DNA from 2 places in the Janthinobacterium sp. EB271-G4-7A genome. Region 1 is predicted to be linked to the other one. Evidence: predicted binding sites of a transcription regulator. Region 1 holds the regulator's gene; the other holds the start of a gene.
The links. Region 1 encodes sigma-54, which starts transcription at its own class of promoters, with help from an activator protein. Its sites were predicted from a motif close to TGGCANGNAANCTGCTTT; they were not measured.
Positions count from the first base shown of each region.

Region 1 (7,292 bases):
CGGCCACGCCCAGGTGGGCGCCCCGCTGCAGCAATTCCAGGGTCACCGACATCATCAAGGGCGAACGCAGGCGCATCGCTGCCAGCGCCTTGGCCGCGAACGCGCTGTCATCCTGCGCCAGCGAGGCCATGATGGCGGCCACGGAAGGGGCGCCGAAATGGCGGTCCAGCGCCGCGCGCGCCGTGGCCAGGGGAGATACCCCCGCCTCGGCCTGGAAAGGCGCCGCCAGCGCCTTGATGGCCACAGGCAAGGCCTCGCCCCGCGTCGATTCGAACAGGTCCAGCAGCGCCCCCATCTGCGCCTCAGGCACGTAGACATCGGCCAGCCCCGTGTACAGGGCATCGGCCGCGTTGATCGTCAAGCCCGTCAAGCCCAGGTACAGGCCCAGCTGGCCGGCCAGGCGGGATAGAAAATAACTGCCGCCCACGTCGGGAAACAAGCCGATATTGACTTCCGGCATGGCCATGCGCGTGCGGCCCGTCACGATGCGCAGGCGGTTGCCCGGCCCGGCTTGCGCCACGCCCATGCCGCCGCCCATCACCACGCCATCCATCACGGCGATATACGGTTTCGGGTAGAAATGAATTAAATGATTTAAAGCATATTCTTCCGTAAAGAAATCTTCCAGCATGGCGCTGCCGCCTTGCGGCGTGGCCAGGCCGGCATCGTAAAAGAAACGGATGTCGCCGCCGGCGCACAGGGCTTTTTCACTGCTGGAGCGGATCACCACGGCATCCACCTGCGGATCGTCGCGCCAGGCCAGCAAGGCCGCGCTCAGGGCGCGCACCATCTCCAGCGACAGGGAATTCAAGGCTTTCGGACGGTCGAGCACGATATGGCCCGTGCGGTTGCGGATGGAAGTCTGGACGAAGTCGCTCATGGCAGGCAGGAAAGAAGTGAAAGTGCAAACATTTTAGCCCCTGCGCGGCGAACATTGCGCTCAAAAGGTCCAGGCGCAAAAAAGGGCGCAAGATGTGCGCCCTTAGTTGATCACAACTGCTGGAAGCGGGTGGCCTTAGACGGCGACGACGGCTTCTTCCTCGGAGTTGTCTGGCAGATGCTTGATCGCCTCTTTACCGTGCCCTTGCACTTTGGTTTTGTATTTCATCACTTGCCTATCGAGCTTGTCGATCAGGGTATCGATCGCGGCGTACAGGTCGTGCGCCAAGCTTTCCACATAGACAGTCTTGCCGCTCAAACGCAGGTTGACTTCAGCCTTTTGACGTTTTTCTTTCTCTTTGAGGTTATCCACGGTCAGAATCACGGCGATATCGATGACTTGATCGAAATGACGTTTCACGCGCTCCAGCTTCGTTTGTACGTATTCACGGATGGCTGGTGTCACTTCGAGATGATGTCCGCTGATGGTGAGATTCATACACACTCCTAAAGATGATCGGGTTCGTGCGGTCCATCCTATCCGGCCCGCAGAGGAACCGAAAAAAACTTACAAACACTTACGCAGGCTCACTGGCGGAATTTTCAACGCTTCCCGGTATTTGGCAACAGTACGTCGCGCAATCACCATGCCTTGTTCCCCCAGCATGTCCGCAATCTTACTGTCGGATAAAGGATTTTTAGGGTCTTCTGCTCCTGTCAGTTGCACGATCAATGCCCGTATCGCCGTCGATGACGCTTCGCCCCCCGCTTCGGTGGCGACGTGGCTACCAAAGAAATATTTCAACTCGAACATGCCGTGCGGGGTCAGCATGTACTTTTGAGTTGTTACCCGCGAGATAGTACTCTCGTGTAAACCCAGTGTATCAGCTATTTCACGGAGCACAAGGGGACGCATGGCAACGGCCCCATGCGAGAAAAAGTTCTTTTGTCTTTCTACTATCGCCTGCGCCACGCGCAGGATCGTGTCGAAGCGCTGGCGCATATTCTTGATCAGCCACTTGGCTTCCTGCAACTGTGCGCCCATGGCGCCCTCGCCCTTGCCCTGCTTGAGCAAGTTGGCGTACATGGCATTGACGCGCAGGCGCGGCATGACATCGTTGTTCAGCGTGACTTGCCAGCCATTGCGCGCGCGCTTGACGACGACGTCGGGCACCACGTAATCGGACACGTCCGAGGCGAACACGGCGCCCGGATGCGGATTGCACTGGCGAATCACCGTCTGCGCTTCGCGCAAGTCTTCATCGTCGCAATCGAGGGCTTTTTTCAGCTTGTTGAAATCGCGCTGGGCAAACCAGGCCAGGTGCTTTTCCACGATGACGAGGGCCATGCGGCGCGTCACCATGGCGATGTGCGGCAAACGCTTGATTTGCAGCGCCAGGCATTCGGAGGCATTGCGCGCGCCCACGCCGGGCGGATCGAAACTTTGCAAGAGAGACAAGGCCGTGCGCATCTCGTCGGCGTCGATTTCCAGCTCTTCCGGCAGGCGCGCCAGGATGTCCTCGAGCGACTCTTCCAGGTAGCCATTGTCGTCGAGCGCGTCGATGATCAGCTCGACCAGCGCGCGGTCGCGCAATTCAAGTACCGTCACGCGCATCTGCTCCATCAGGTGTTCGCGCAGGGTGCAGTGATGGGCTTCGAGTTGCGGGCGCGAATCTTCGTCGTCGGGCGCCTTGCCGCGGCTCGCCTCGCTCCAGTCGCTGTCGCCGCCATCCGCGGCGGCAGGACCCTCGCCGGCATCGCCGTCAAAGGTTTCCGCTTCGGCCGGCGCTGTGGGCGCTTCCTGGCCTGGCGGCTGGGGCGGCGCTTCGGCCGGCGCTGCCGTGGAACTCAAGGCGCCATCGGACAGCAGGCGCAGCGAGCGGTCGAGCGGATCATCGAGGCGCTCGAGCAAGGGATTGTCCGTCAGCAATTGCTCTAGTTCCTGATGCAATTCCAGGGTAGACAATTGCAACAGGCGTATCGATTGCTGCAACTGCGGCGTCAGTGCCAGGTGCTGCGAAGTGCGCAGCTGCAATGATTGTTTCATTGGCTTACATGCGGAAGTGTTCGCCCAGATAGACCCGGCGTACCGACTCGTTCGCGATGATGTCGTCGGGGCGTCCCGACGCCAGTACCGAGCCCTGGTTGATGATGTAGGCACGATCGCAGATACCCAGCGTCTCGCGCACATTATGATCGGTGATCAGCACGCCGATATTGCGCTCCTTCAAGAAACGCACGATGCGCTGGATCTCGATCACGGCGATCGGATCGACGCCGGCGAACGGTTCGTCGAGCAGCACGAAACGGGGATCGGTGGCCAGCGCGCGGGCGATTTCCACGCGGCGGCGCTCGCCACCGGACAGGGACAGGGCCTGATTCTCGCGCAGCTTTTCAATCTGCAAGTCAGCCAGCAATTTATCCAGGCGCACCTCGATCTCGGCCTTCGTCAGCGGACGGCCTTCGACGGTCTGAATTTCCAGCACGGCGCGGATATTGTCTTCCACCGTCAGCTTGCGGAAGACGGACGCTTCCTGCGGCAGGTAGGACAGGCCCATCTGCGCGCGGCGGTGGATCGGCAGGCTGGAGATGTCCACGCCGCTGATATCGATGCTGCCGCCATCGGACGGCACCAGGCCGACGATCATGTAGAACGAGGTGGTCTTGCCGGCGCCGTTCGGGCCCAGCAAACCCACCACTTCGCCGCATTCGACTTGCAGCGAGACATCATGCACGACTTGCCGCTTGCCATAGGTTTTTTGCAGCCCGCGAACGATCAGGGTGCTGCCGCAACGAGTATTGTCCATTATTTCTTTCCTGGCGCGGGCGTGGCCGGCGCTTTCTCCGCCGCCGGTGCCTTGGTTTTCGGCTGGATCACCATGCGCACGCTGCCGCCATCCGGGGTGCTGGTGCCGCTGTTGGAATTTTCCATCGCAAACACTTCCTTGCGGCTGTCATACGAGATGAAGGCGCCATTGGCCACGTCGGTCACTTTCGTGCCTTCCAGGCGCGTCAGCTTGGCCCTGGAAAACAGTTTCACCACTTCCGTCTTGTTATCGTATTCCACGCGCTCCGCTTCGCCTTCCACCCACAGGTCGCCCGCGCCATCGCGCTTCTGGCGGAAGGTGGCAAGCTTGCCGGGATCGGCCCAGAAGGTAATAAACTGGTAGCCTTGCGGATCTTCCGTGATCACGGCGCGACCCGCCTTCATGGTCAGGGTCCCCTTGACCAGCACGACGTCGCCCGTCAGGGTGCGCACCTGCTTGATGTCATCGACGTGGCCACTGCGTGCCGTGATGACGGCTTCCTTCTCGGAATCGGCCTTCTCGGCATGCGCCACGCCCATGATGGCCAGGGAAAATACGGTCAACAGCAAGATGTTCTTCATAGTATGGTTTCCTTGTTTCATTCTGTCATTTTGCCGCCGCGGCCGGGCGCGGTTTCGGCGGGAGGACCATGCGCAGCGCATTCTGCACTTCCACCACGCCGGTGGCGTTATTGGCTTTCATGCCGATGCCATTGAGGCGCGAGGTGCCCGTCAGGATATCGACAGGCACGTCCGTTTCCATTCTTTCCTCATCCGGGAACACCGTCAGCGCTTCCGTCTTGACTGTCAGGTTCTGCGCCTTCGGACTGGCCACGCGGTCGATCACGACATTGCGGTGCAGTTGCAGCCGGGTATTGTCCTGATCGATATGCGCCAGTTCCGCATTCATGTTCATCGGTGGCATGCCTGGCGTGAGCTTGCGCACGAAGGGCCGGTCGATATCGGACGAATCGTCCAGCGGATAATGCGTGAGCTTGGTGCCCGACACGATATAGCTGGGTTTTCCCGTCAAGTCCATGCGCACCAGGCTGAAATTGGTAATGAAATAGTCGGGCTCATCCAGATGCTTGCTGGCCGTGATGTCCTGGCTATTCTTGTTCATCACCTCGAGCAGCCAAAAGCTGCCCAGCGCGACAACAACCGCGCCCAGCACGGTAAAGATCATGCGCCAGCGATGGGCGCCTCCTGGCTTACGCATAGGGCTTCACTCTTTCAAATGTCACTGGCGAGGCGGCGCGCCTCACTCCAGGAACGGCGCCATGACGCGCGCATAATTGTCCTGGGCACGCAGCAGGAATTCGCAGATCTCGCGCACCGCGCCGCGGCCGCCGCCGGCCTGCGTCACATGGTGGGCCAGGCCCTGCACTTCCGGGCGTCCGCCCGGCACGCTGACGGCAAAGCCGACGCGTTTCAGGATGGGCGCATCGATGACGTCGTCGCCGATATAGCCGCATTGCTCTTCCGTCAAGCCCGTCAGCGCCAGCAGTTCGCGAAACGGCGTCAGCTTGTCGTGGCCGCCCTGGTGCACGTGGGTAATGCCCAGGTCTTGCGCGCGGCGCGCCGTGATGGGCGAGCGGCGCGCGCTGATGATGGCCGTCTGCACGCCCGATTCCTGCAGCAGCTTGATGCCCAGGCCATCATACACATTAAACGTTTTCATCATCTCGCCGTCCGGGCCGAAATGCAGGCTGCCGTCGGTGAGCACGCCATCGACGTCAAAGATCATCAGTTTGACCTTGGCCGCGCGGGCCAGGTTGTCCGCCACGCTATCCATCAGATCACCTTCGCTTGCGTCAGATCATGGATATGCAGCGCGCCCACCAGTTTGCCGTCGGCATCGACGACCAGCATCTGGTTGATGCGGAACTGCTCCATCACGGCCACGGCGTCCACGGCCAGGCGTTCGGGCGCGATGCTGCGCGGCTGCGCATGCATGACGTCGCGGATCGCCACTTGCGTGAAATCCTGCACGCGCTCGAACATGCGGCGCAAGTCGCCATCCGTAAACACGCCCACGGGACGGTTGTCCGCGTCGACGACGGCCGTCATGCCCATGCCTTTTTTCGTCATTTCTTCCAGCGCCTGCAGCAAGGAAGCCTGCACGGGTACTTTCGGCACGCGTTCGCCGCTGCGCATGACATCATGCACGTGCGTGAGCAGGCGACGGCCCAGGGCGCCGCCCGGGTGCGAGCGGGCGAAATCTTCTTCCTTGAAGCCGCGCAAGTCGAGCAAGGCCACGGCCAGCGCGTCGCCCAGGGCCAGAGTGACGGTGGTGCTGGCCGTCGGCGCCAGGTTCAGCGGACAGGCTTCTTTCTCAACAGAAATATCCAGGTGCACGTCGGCCAATTGCGCCAGACTCGAATTCGGCTTGCCCGTCATGGAAATCAGCACGCCACCCATGCGCTTGACGACGGGCATGATGGCCATCAGTTCCGACGATTCGCCGGAGTACGATATGGCAATAAAAGCATCTTCCGAAGTGACCATGCCCAGGTCGCCATGGGCCGCTTCGGCCGGATGCACGAACAGGGCCGGCGTGCCGGTGGAAGCGAGGGTGGCGGCAATCTTGCGCGCGATATGGCCGGATTTGCCAATGCCGGAGACGACGACTCTTCCTTTGCATTGCAACAACATCGCCACGGCGCGGCCCACGCTGTCGTCCGTGGCCAGGCGCGCGTGCAGCGCAACGATGGCGTCGGACTCGATCTGCAAGGTGGTGCGGGCCAGCGCGACGGCGCGCTCGGTCGTCGCTTGCATGTCAATTCGATCAAAAGCTTTCAGCATTGTTTTTTCATGGGTTACACTCATGCCCAAAGTATAAACGAATTAGGAAAGCAAAAAACTTGCCAGTCACAACAAACAACGATTTCCATTGACCGCACCGGGCAACCCATGTTTTCCTCGCTTGAACTGACCCTGATGTTACTCGGCAGCGCCGTGCTGGGCGTGGTCGCTTTCAGAATGTTGCATTTGCCGCCCATGCTGGGCTACCTGGCCGTCGGCATCGTCATCGGCCCCCACGCGCTGGGCCTGGCGGCGGAAAACGAGGCCAGCCACACTCTGGCCGAATTCGGCGTCGTCTTCCTGATGTTTTCCATCGGGCTCGAGTTTTCCCTGCCCAAGTTCCTCGCCATGCGGCGCATCGTCTTCGGCCTTGGCATGGCGCAGGTGGTCACCACCATCATCGCCACCGTCTTCTTCGGCTGGTTCGTCGGACATTACCTGTCCGCCTACATCCACCTGAGCTGGCAAGCCGCCTTCGCCCTGGGCGGCGCGCTGGCCATGTCGTCGACGGCCATCGTCTCGAAAATGCTCACGGAACGGCTGGAACTCGAAAGCGAACACGGCCGCAAGATCATCGGTATTTTGCTGTTCCAGGACCTGGCCGTCGTGCCCCTGCTGATCCTCATTCCCGCCCTCACGCGCGATTCGGACAACCTGGCCGAAACCCTGGCCTGGGCCGGCGGCAAGGCCCTGGTGGTGCTGATCTTGCTGCTTTTCATCGGCCAGAAGCTGGTGCGCGGCTGGCTGACCATCGTCGCCAAACGCCGCTCGCAAGAGTTGTTCATGCTCAACCTGCTCCTGA
Region 1 is NZ_JACYMI010000005.1:194,712-202,003, forward strand. It holds gene IGS58_RS25750 (enoyl-CoA hydratase/isomerase family protein) at 1-880, opposite strand, end outside; gene hpf (ribosome hibernation-promoting factor, HPF/YfiA family) at 1,016-1,378, opposite strand; gene IGS58_RS25760 (RNA polymerase factor sigma-54) at 1,448-2,926, opposite strand; gene lptB (LPS export ABC transporter ATP-binding protein) at 2,931-3,686, opposite strand; gene lptA (lipopolysaccharide transport periplasmic protein LptA) at 3,686-4,267, opposite strand; gene lptC (LPS export ABC transporter periplasmic protein LptC) at 4,293-4,904, opposite strand; gene IGS58_RS25780 (KdsC family phosphatase) at 4,947-5,480, opposite strand; gene IGS58_RS25785 (KpsF/GutQ family sugar-phosphate isomerase) at 5,480-6,514, opposite strand; gene IGS58_RS25790 (monovalent cation:proton antiporter family protein) at 6,599-7,292, shown strand, end outside.

Region 2 (7,292 bases), on a different contig from region 1:
CGGCGGCCAGGGCTGGCGCCAGTTTCCACACGGCCATCAGAATCGGGAAATTCCACGGAATGATCTGCCCCACGACGCCCAGCGGCTCATGGTAGTGGTAGGCATAGGTTTCCGCATCGATTTGCGCGACGGAACCTTCCTGCGCGCGGATACAACCGGCGAAGTAACGGAAATGGTCGATGGCCAGTGGAATGTCGGCATTCATCGTTTCGCGGATCGGCTTGCCGTTGTCGATGGTTTCCGCCGTGGCGATCAGGCTCAGGTTCTGTTCGATGCGGTCGGCGATGCGGTTCAGGATATTGGCGCGCTCGGCCGGCGAAGTCTTGCCCCAGGCATCCTTGGCGGCGTGCGCGGCATCCAGCGCCAGCTCGACGTCTTCCGTCGTGGAACGGGCGATTTCGCAAAACGGCAAGCCCGTGATCGGCGTAATGTTGGGAAAGTATTCACCTTTGACTGGGGCAACGAATTTGCCGCCGATGTAATTGTCATAGCGTTGTTTGAAGGGATTGGCTACGCCCAGTTTGCTGATGTCTGCGAGATTCATGTCGTCCTCTATCGGGTTAATTAGAATGGAATTACTTAATTAAAATCAAACGTCCTGGTACAGATGGGGTGAGTACACAGAGTCTTCCGCAAATGCCGTGCCAGCTCGCCATCCCACTACAAACTTAGCCGGTTTTATCCCTGTTACAAGGGCGCGGCATCAAACCCGGCACGTTTTTCAGCGCATGCCACCTGCTTGGGTGGGGACGTGGGCCTGTTTGCGTTTTGAACAAGGTAGCGGCATCCTGTTCCAATCCGGGCCAGCCCTGCGGCATCTCCCCTGCGCCGCTGCACAATGGAACAGGTGTACCAGACTGGAACACCTGCGCCTGTGCCACCAAGGAATCAACGAATCACCACGCCCCATGGCAATTCACCCACGGCAATATCGGCCATCTTGCGCGCGCTGGCCGTGTCGATGACGGACACACTGTTCGAACGGCCATTGGCCACGTACAGCTTGGCGCCGTCGGGCGTGATGGCCATGTTCCACGGGCGCTTGCCGACGTCAATCGTGGCCGTCACTTGATTGCTGGCCGTGTCGATCACCATCACCGTGCCGTCCGTGCCATTCGAGACATACACTTGCTTGCCGTTGGGATGGACCACGATGCCATTCGCATTCTTGCCCGCTGGAATGGTCGCAATCGCCTTGCCCGCGGCCATGTCGATCACATACACGGTATTGACCAGTTCGCACGCCACATAGGCGCGGCCCGAGTCGGGACTGAAACCGATGCCGCGCGGACGCAGTCCCACGGCGATGGACGCCACCTGGCGGCGTTGTGCCACATCAATGACATCGACTTGCTCGGCCTCTTCCGCACTGACCAGCAGCCAGCGCCCATCGGGACTGAAGACGGCATGTTCCGGATTGCGTCCCTGCACCTTGATATCGGCGAGCAAGACGCCCGTCTGGCCGTCGAGCAAGGTCACGCTGTTGTTTTCCTCGACGGCGACGGCCACGTAATGACCGTCCAGGGACGCGCTGACGCCTTCGGGCGACTTGCCCAGCGCCACCGTGCGCACGGCCGCGCCGCCAGCGTTATCGATCAGCAGCAAGGCACTGCTGGCCGCGTCCGTGACAAACAATTGCCGTCCTGTGGGGTCGGCGGCGATGCCACGCGGACGCTTGCCTGCGGCGATCTGGCGCACCACCTGGTCGGTCGCCGTGTCGATCACGCTCAAGGTGCCCGATTTTTCATTGGGGACATAGGCAAATGGAGCTGCCTGGAGGGCGGTGCTGGCGAGCGCCAGCAACAGCCAGCAAACCTGGCGCAAGCACGAGAAGAAGTTGGGCATAATCACCTTTTCAATGGAAAAACACAGGAAAAGCGCGCGGTAGCGGCGCATCTGCCCATTGCTGTATGCAAACGCCGTGCCACTGACACGCGTATAATTTCAGCCCACCAATGGAGACATGGCAGGCATATTGCTTGATAAGACTATGCAGACCTGTACCGCGCACGCGATCAAGCAGGCTTTTATTCACATTGGAGAATCCGCATGCAGCATCGTTTCCGCCTGAACACCATCGCCAGCCTGTTTGTCGCCGGCAGCGCCACCCTAGCCCCCCACGTCTTTGCCGCCGAGTCAGCCGACCTGGCCGCCGGACAACTGATGGATACGGTGGTCATCAGCGGCAGCCGCATCGCCCACCCCAGCCAGGAAGTGCCGGCCTCGATCGACGTGGTCGACAGCGCGCGCATCCAGGATGGCCAAATCCGCGTCAACGCGTCGGAAGCGCTGGCCGCCGTGCCGGGCCTGGTCGTGCAAAACCGCCAGAACTATGCGCAAGACTTGCAGATCTCGTCACGCGGCTTTGGCGCACGCTCGGCCTTCGGTGTGCGCGGCGTCAAGCTGATCAGCGATGGCATTCCCGCCAGCATGCCCGACGGCCAAGGCCAGGCCGCCACCTTCAACCTCGATACGGCCGAGCGCATCGAAGTGCTGCGCGGACCGTTTTCTGCCATCTACGGCAACCATTCGGGCGGCGTGATCCAGCTGTTTTCCAGGGATGGACAAAATCCCCCGTCCGTCGAACTGAATGTGACGGGCGGCAGCTACGGCACCAGCAAGGTCGATCTCTCGGCGCAAGGCCAGGCAGGCGACATCGGCTACGTGCTCGACGGTTCGCGCTTCCGCACGGACGGCTTCCGCGACCATAGCGCCGCCACGCGCGAACAGGCGTTCGGCAAGATCACCGTCAAGCCCACGGCGGACAGCAAGCTGACCATCGTCGCCAACAGCCTGCATCAAGGCAATACGCAAGATCCGCTGGGCGCCACCTGGGCCACGTTTGCCGCCAACCCGCGCGCCGGTGAGGTCGACGCGACGGATACGCAAAACCCGAAACGCACACTGGCCGAACGCTACAACACCCGCAAGAGCATCGACCACCAGCAAATCGGCGCCACCTATGAACAGTCGTTCGGCGATGACCGCCTGCACGTGATGGTGTATGGCGGCAACCGCGACGTGATCCAGTACCAGGCATTTACCAAGGGCTTCCAGGCGCCCGCCAGCCATTCGGGCGGCGTGGTCGATTTCCAGCGCCAGTTCTATGGCATCGATACCAACTGGCTGCACGTGAACCAGCTGGCTGGCGGCAAGCTGAGCACGACTATCGGCATCGACTATGGCCGCTCCAGCGATGACCGCACCGGCTACGAAAACTTCATCGGCAATAGCTTTGGCGTAAAGGGCAAGCTGCGCCGCGACGAGCAGAATGTCGTGTCCAGCCTCGATCCGTATATCCAGGCGGAATGGCAAAGCGGCCCGTGGCTGCTCAGCGCAGGTGTGCGCTACAGCAAGATGAAAGTGGCGGTCGATGACCATTTCCTCGGCAACGGCAACGATAGCGGCAGCCTGGAGTTCAGCCACACGACACCGGTGCTAGGCCTGCTGTACAAGCTGACGCCGAACGTCAACGTCTATGCCAGCGCCGCGCGCGGTTTCGAAGCGCCTACCTTGAATGAACTGTTTTACTCGGGCACGGGCGGCGGCTTCAATTTCAACTTGAAACCGGCCACCAGCACCAACCTGGAAGCAGGCGTCAAGGCCAGGATCAATAACAACACGCATGTGAACGCGGCCGTGTTCCAGATCAAGACCAGCGACGAACTGGTGGTCGACAAGTCCAGCGGCGGGCGCACCAGCTACCGCAATGCGGGAAAAACCTTGCGCCAGGGCATGGAAGTGTCGCTGGACTCGAACCTGCCGTATGGCTTCACGACCAAAGTGGCACTGACCAGCCTGCACGCCGTGTATGACCAGGCGTTTGGCAACGTGCGCGAAGGCAGCCGCTTGCCGGGCGTGCCCAGCGCCAACCTGTTTGCGGAACTGGCCTGGAAAGACACGCTGGACCGTTTTGGCGCGGCGCTGGAAAGCGTGGCCAGCAACCAGGTCTACGCGGAAGACAGCAACAGCGAAAAGCCGGCGCCCGGCTATACGGTGTTCAATGCGCGCGTCAACGCCAAACAAAACGTGGGCAATTGGCGCTTCAAGGAATTTGCCCGCCTGAACAATCTTTTCGACAAGACCTACGTGGGCTCCGTCATCGTCGGCGACAGCAACAAGCGCTACTATGAAGCGGCACCGGGACGCAACTGGTTGCTGGGCGTCAGCGCCCAATATAGTTTCTAAAACTAAAAAGCCCGCGCATCGATCAATGCGCGGGCTTTTAAACTCAAGCACGCTACGTCAGGGCCGTGCTTCCTTCACGCCATATTTTTCAAAGATGGCTTTCAATTCACCGCTGGCCGCCATCTCGTTCATGGCCGCCTGCAGCAACTTTGCCACGTCGAGCTGCTGGCGGCTGACGGCCAGGCCCACGGCCCAGCCGGCACGCGGCAAGCGGGCGAACGCCACTTCGCTCAAGGGGAAAGCGGGATCGCTTTTCAGCACCGATTCGATCTCCGAACGGTTGGCCAGCACGGCATCGAGTTGCCCTGCCTGCAATTGCTGCAACGCTTCGGCCGCCGTGTCGAAGATGCGCACGTCGTCGCGGTACTTGCCATTGTCTTCACCCAGCATCAGCATAGCCGCGATCGATACTTTTTCCACGCCGATGCGCTTGCCGGCCAGCGAAGCGACGCCATCGAATTGCGGCACGGCTTGCGCGCTGCGCGCCAGGCGCACGGTCTCCACGTAGTACGGCGCGAAGATCTCGACCTTGTCGTTATCCGCCATCAACTTCTTGTCGACCGGTACATGCAGCATCACATCGGCGGGACCATAACCGAGGTAATGCCCCTTCCACACCATATTGCGCAAATCATCGTTGAGATTTTCGCCAGCGGGAAATGGCAGCAAGCTCAGTTTCAAACCCAGCTTTTTCGCCAGCGCTTCAGCGATGTCGATATCGATGCCCGCTCCCTTGTCGGAAAACGGCGCGAACTCGTTATACACAGCCACTTTCAGGCTGCCCGACTGCTGCACTTTTTGCCAGTCGGCGCGCGCAGGCGCGGCTGCGCACAGCGCCAGGCAGGCGAGCGAGATCATCGCGCGCGCGCCCCGGAATTGAATTGAACGCATGGGACTCCTTGGTGATCAGTTCGACTTAATTCGACTCGCGGCGGGTTTCCAGATAGGTCTTGATGGCCCACATGGCTTCCTGGTTGAACACGCCTTCAAACGGCGGCATGTACACAGCGCCATTACGCACTTTACCGTGGCGTATGATGGCCAGGTAATAATTATCTGTCTCCTTGTAGCAAGCCTGTTTCTTTATCTCATTCTTGATACCGAAGCAATCGCGGTCCAGCTGGCGCAAGTCCGGCGCGATGCCGCCCGAGATGGCTTCGATGCCGTGGCACCGGGCGCAATTCTGGTTGTAGGCCGAGGTGCCCACCGTCAAGGCCAGCTTGTTGCCCCGATACGGGTTTTGCTCAAGCCACTTGTCGCCCACCTTGGGCAAGCCCGTGGTATCGACGCCTTGTGGCGTGACATTGCCGTGCGCATAGGCATGCGGTAAGGTCAGCAGGGAAGTGAGGGCAACGGCGCCGGCGGCCGCCACGCCGAGCAGGGTACGAATGGAATAGGTCATGCTGGTCTCCTTGGTTTTTTAGTCAATATCAAAGAAGAGCAAATGCCATGCCATGCGTCTATGCCCCACATCCGGCCGACCATGTATCAATTTGGAACAGCTGCAACAGCCAGTTGTGTCAGCGCGCCCGTCAGGCGGCGGCCACCGTGCAGATGCTGCTCCGCTCCTGCTGCTCGAAAGTAATACGCACGGGCAAAAACCGGGCAATCACCTCCGCATTCGTCAGCGCATGTTGCGATACCTTGTTGCAGCTGAAGGTACCGCCGCCCGCCAGCGCCATGGGCAGCAAGAGCTGGTCGGCCAGGTGCTCGCCGACGGCCGCGTCCGTCTTGAGATAGGCGCGCACCTCGTTCAACAGGCGCTTGGCCACCGATTCGGCCAGCAAGGACTTTTCACCGAACGAAGTAAACACTTCCGTGACATGCTCATGCTCGAGCGTCAGCAACAAGACGTTGCCCGGTCCCTGCTCCGCCGGCAAGCCGACGAGGCGCAACTGCTTGCCGCTCCAGCCCATGCCCCCGGCGACACGCTCGAGCTCGCGCGCGGCCACCTGCACATGCACGCCCGCCACCACGCTTTCCGCATACCCCGCCTTCCGTTCGCCGCGCTGCAGCAATGCGATGGGCCGCAAGCGCTGGCACGGTTGCACGGTGGCCATCACCTCGCCGCCGCCTGCGGGATGAAAGCCATAGCGTTGCAGCGTAATATCCACCTCGGCCCCCATCTGTTCCAGGACACGGCCATATGCGCGCTGCAGGAAATGCACGGGCGGTGCCATGGCATTGTGCGTGCCGCCACTGATGCGCACGGTGGACGGCCCATCCGCATGCAGCAGGGCCGGCAACAGGGTTTGCAATACCAGAGTGCAACTGCCCGCGCTGCCGATGGCAAAGCGGTAATCGCCGCCACGCAAGGGACCAGGCACGAATTCCAGGCTCGACGCGCGCAGCGCCACCGGCGTCGTGCGCGCCCCGCAAATGGCGGTTGCCGCCTGCACAGCCAGCAGATGCTGGCGCAGCAAGCCGGGCTTTTCCCGCCCCGCGCGAATGTTAATCAGCCGAAACGGTTGCCCCGTGATCATCGACAGGCTCAGCGCCGAACGTAAAATCTGTCCGCCGCCTTCGCCTTGCGCTCCATCTATTTCTATCATCTCTGTTTTCTCTCTATTATCCTTTGACGCAGACGACCTGCTTCAAGATATGCACGACATCGACCAGCTCGCGTTGCGCCAGCATCACCGCATCGATATCCTTGTAAGCCATCGGGATTTCATCGATCACGTTTTCATCCTTGCGGCATTCCACGCCTTCGGTGGCGCGGATCTGGTCATCCAGGTTGAAGCGCCGCTTCGCTTCCGTACGGCTCATCGTGCGTCCCGCGCCGTGGCTGCAGCTATGGAAACTCTCCGCATTGCCCTTACCGCGCACGATAAAGCTCTTCGCGCCCATGGAGCCGGGAATGATCCCCAGTTCGCCCGCGCGGGCCGACACGGCGCCTTTGCGCGTGATCAATACATCCTTGCCGAAGTGGTGCTCCTTCTGCACATAGTTATGGTGGCAGTTGACGGCCTCCACGTGCGTCTGGAACGGTTTATGGATGACCGTGCGCACGGCGGCGATCAGGTTCTGCATCATCACTTCGCGGTTGTTGCGGGCGAAACGCTGGGCCCAGCCCACCGCTTCCACGTAATCGTCGTAATGCT
Region 2 is NZ_JACYMI010000010.1:10,185-17,476, forward strand. It holds gene adh (aldehyde dehydrogenase) at 1-544, opposite strand, end outside; gene IGS58_RS28905 (beta-propeller fold lactonase family protein) at 889-1,845, opposite strand; gene IGS58_RS28910 (TonB-dependent receptor family protein) at 2,050-4,188, shown strand; gene IGS58_RS28915 (substrate-binding periplasmic protein) at 4,246-5,079, opposite strand; gene pedF (cytochrome c-550 PedF) at 5,105-5,590, opposite strand; gene rtcA (RNA 3'-terminal phosphate cyclase) at 5,721-6,740, opposite strand; gene IGS58_RS28930 (RtcB family protein) at 6,757-7,292, opposite strand, start outside.
Region 2: pedF (cytochrome c-550 PedF) is a predicted target of sigma-54. The motif match lies at 5,626-5,643, and genes of this name have one in related genera.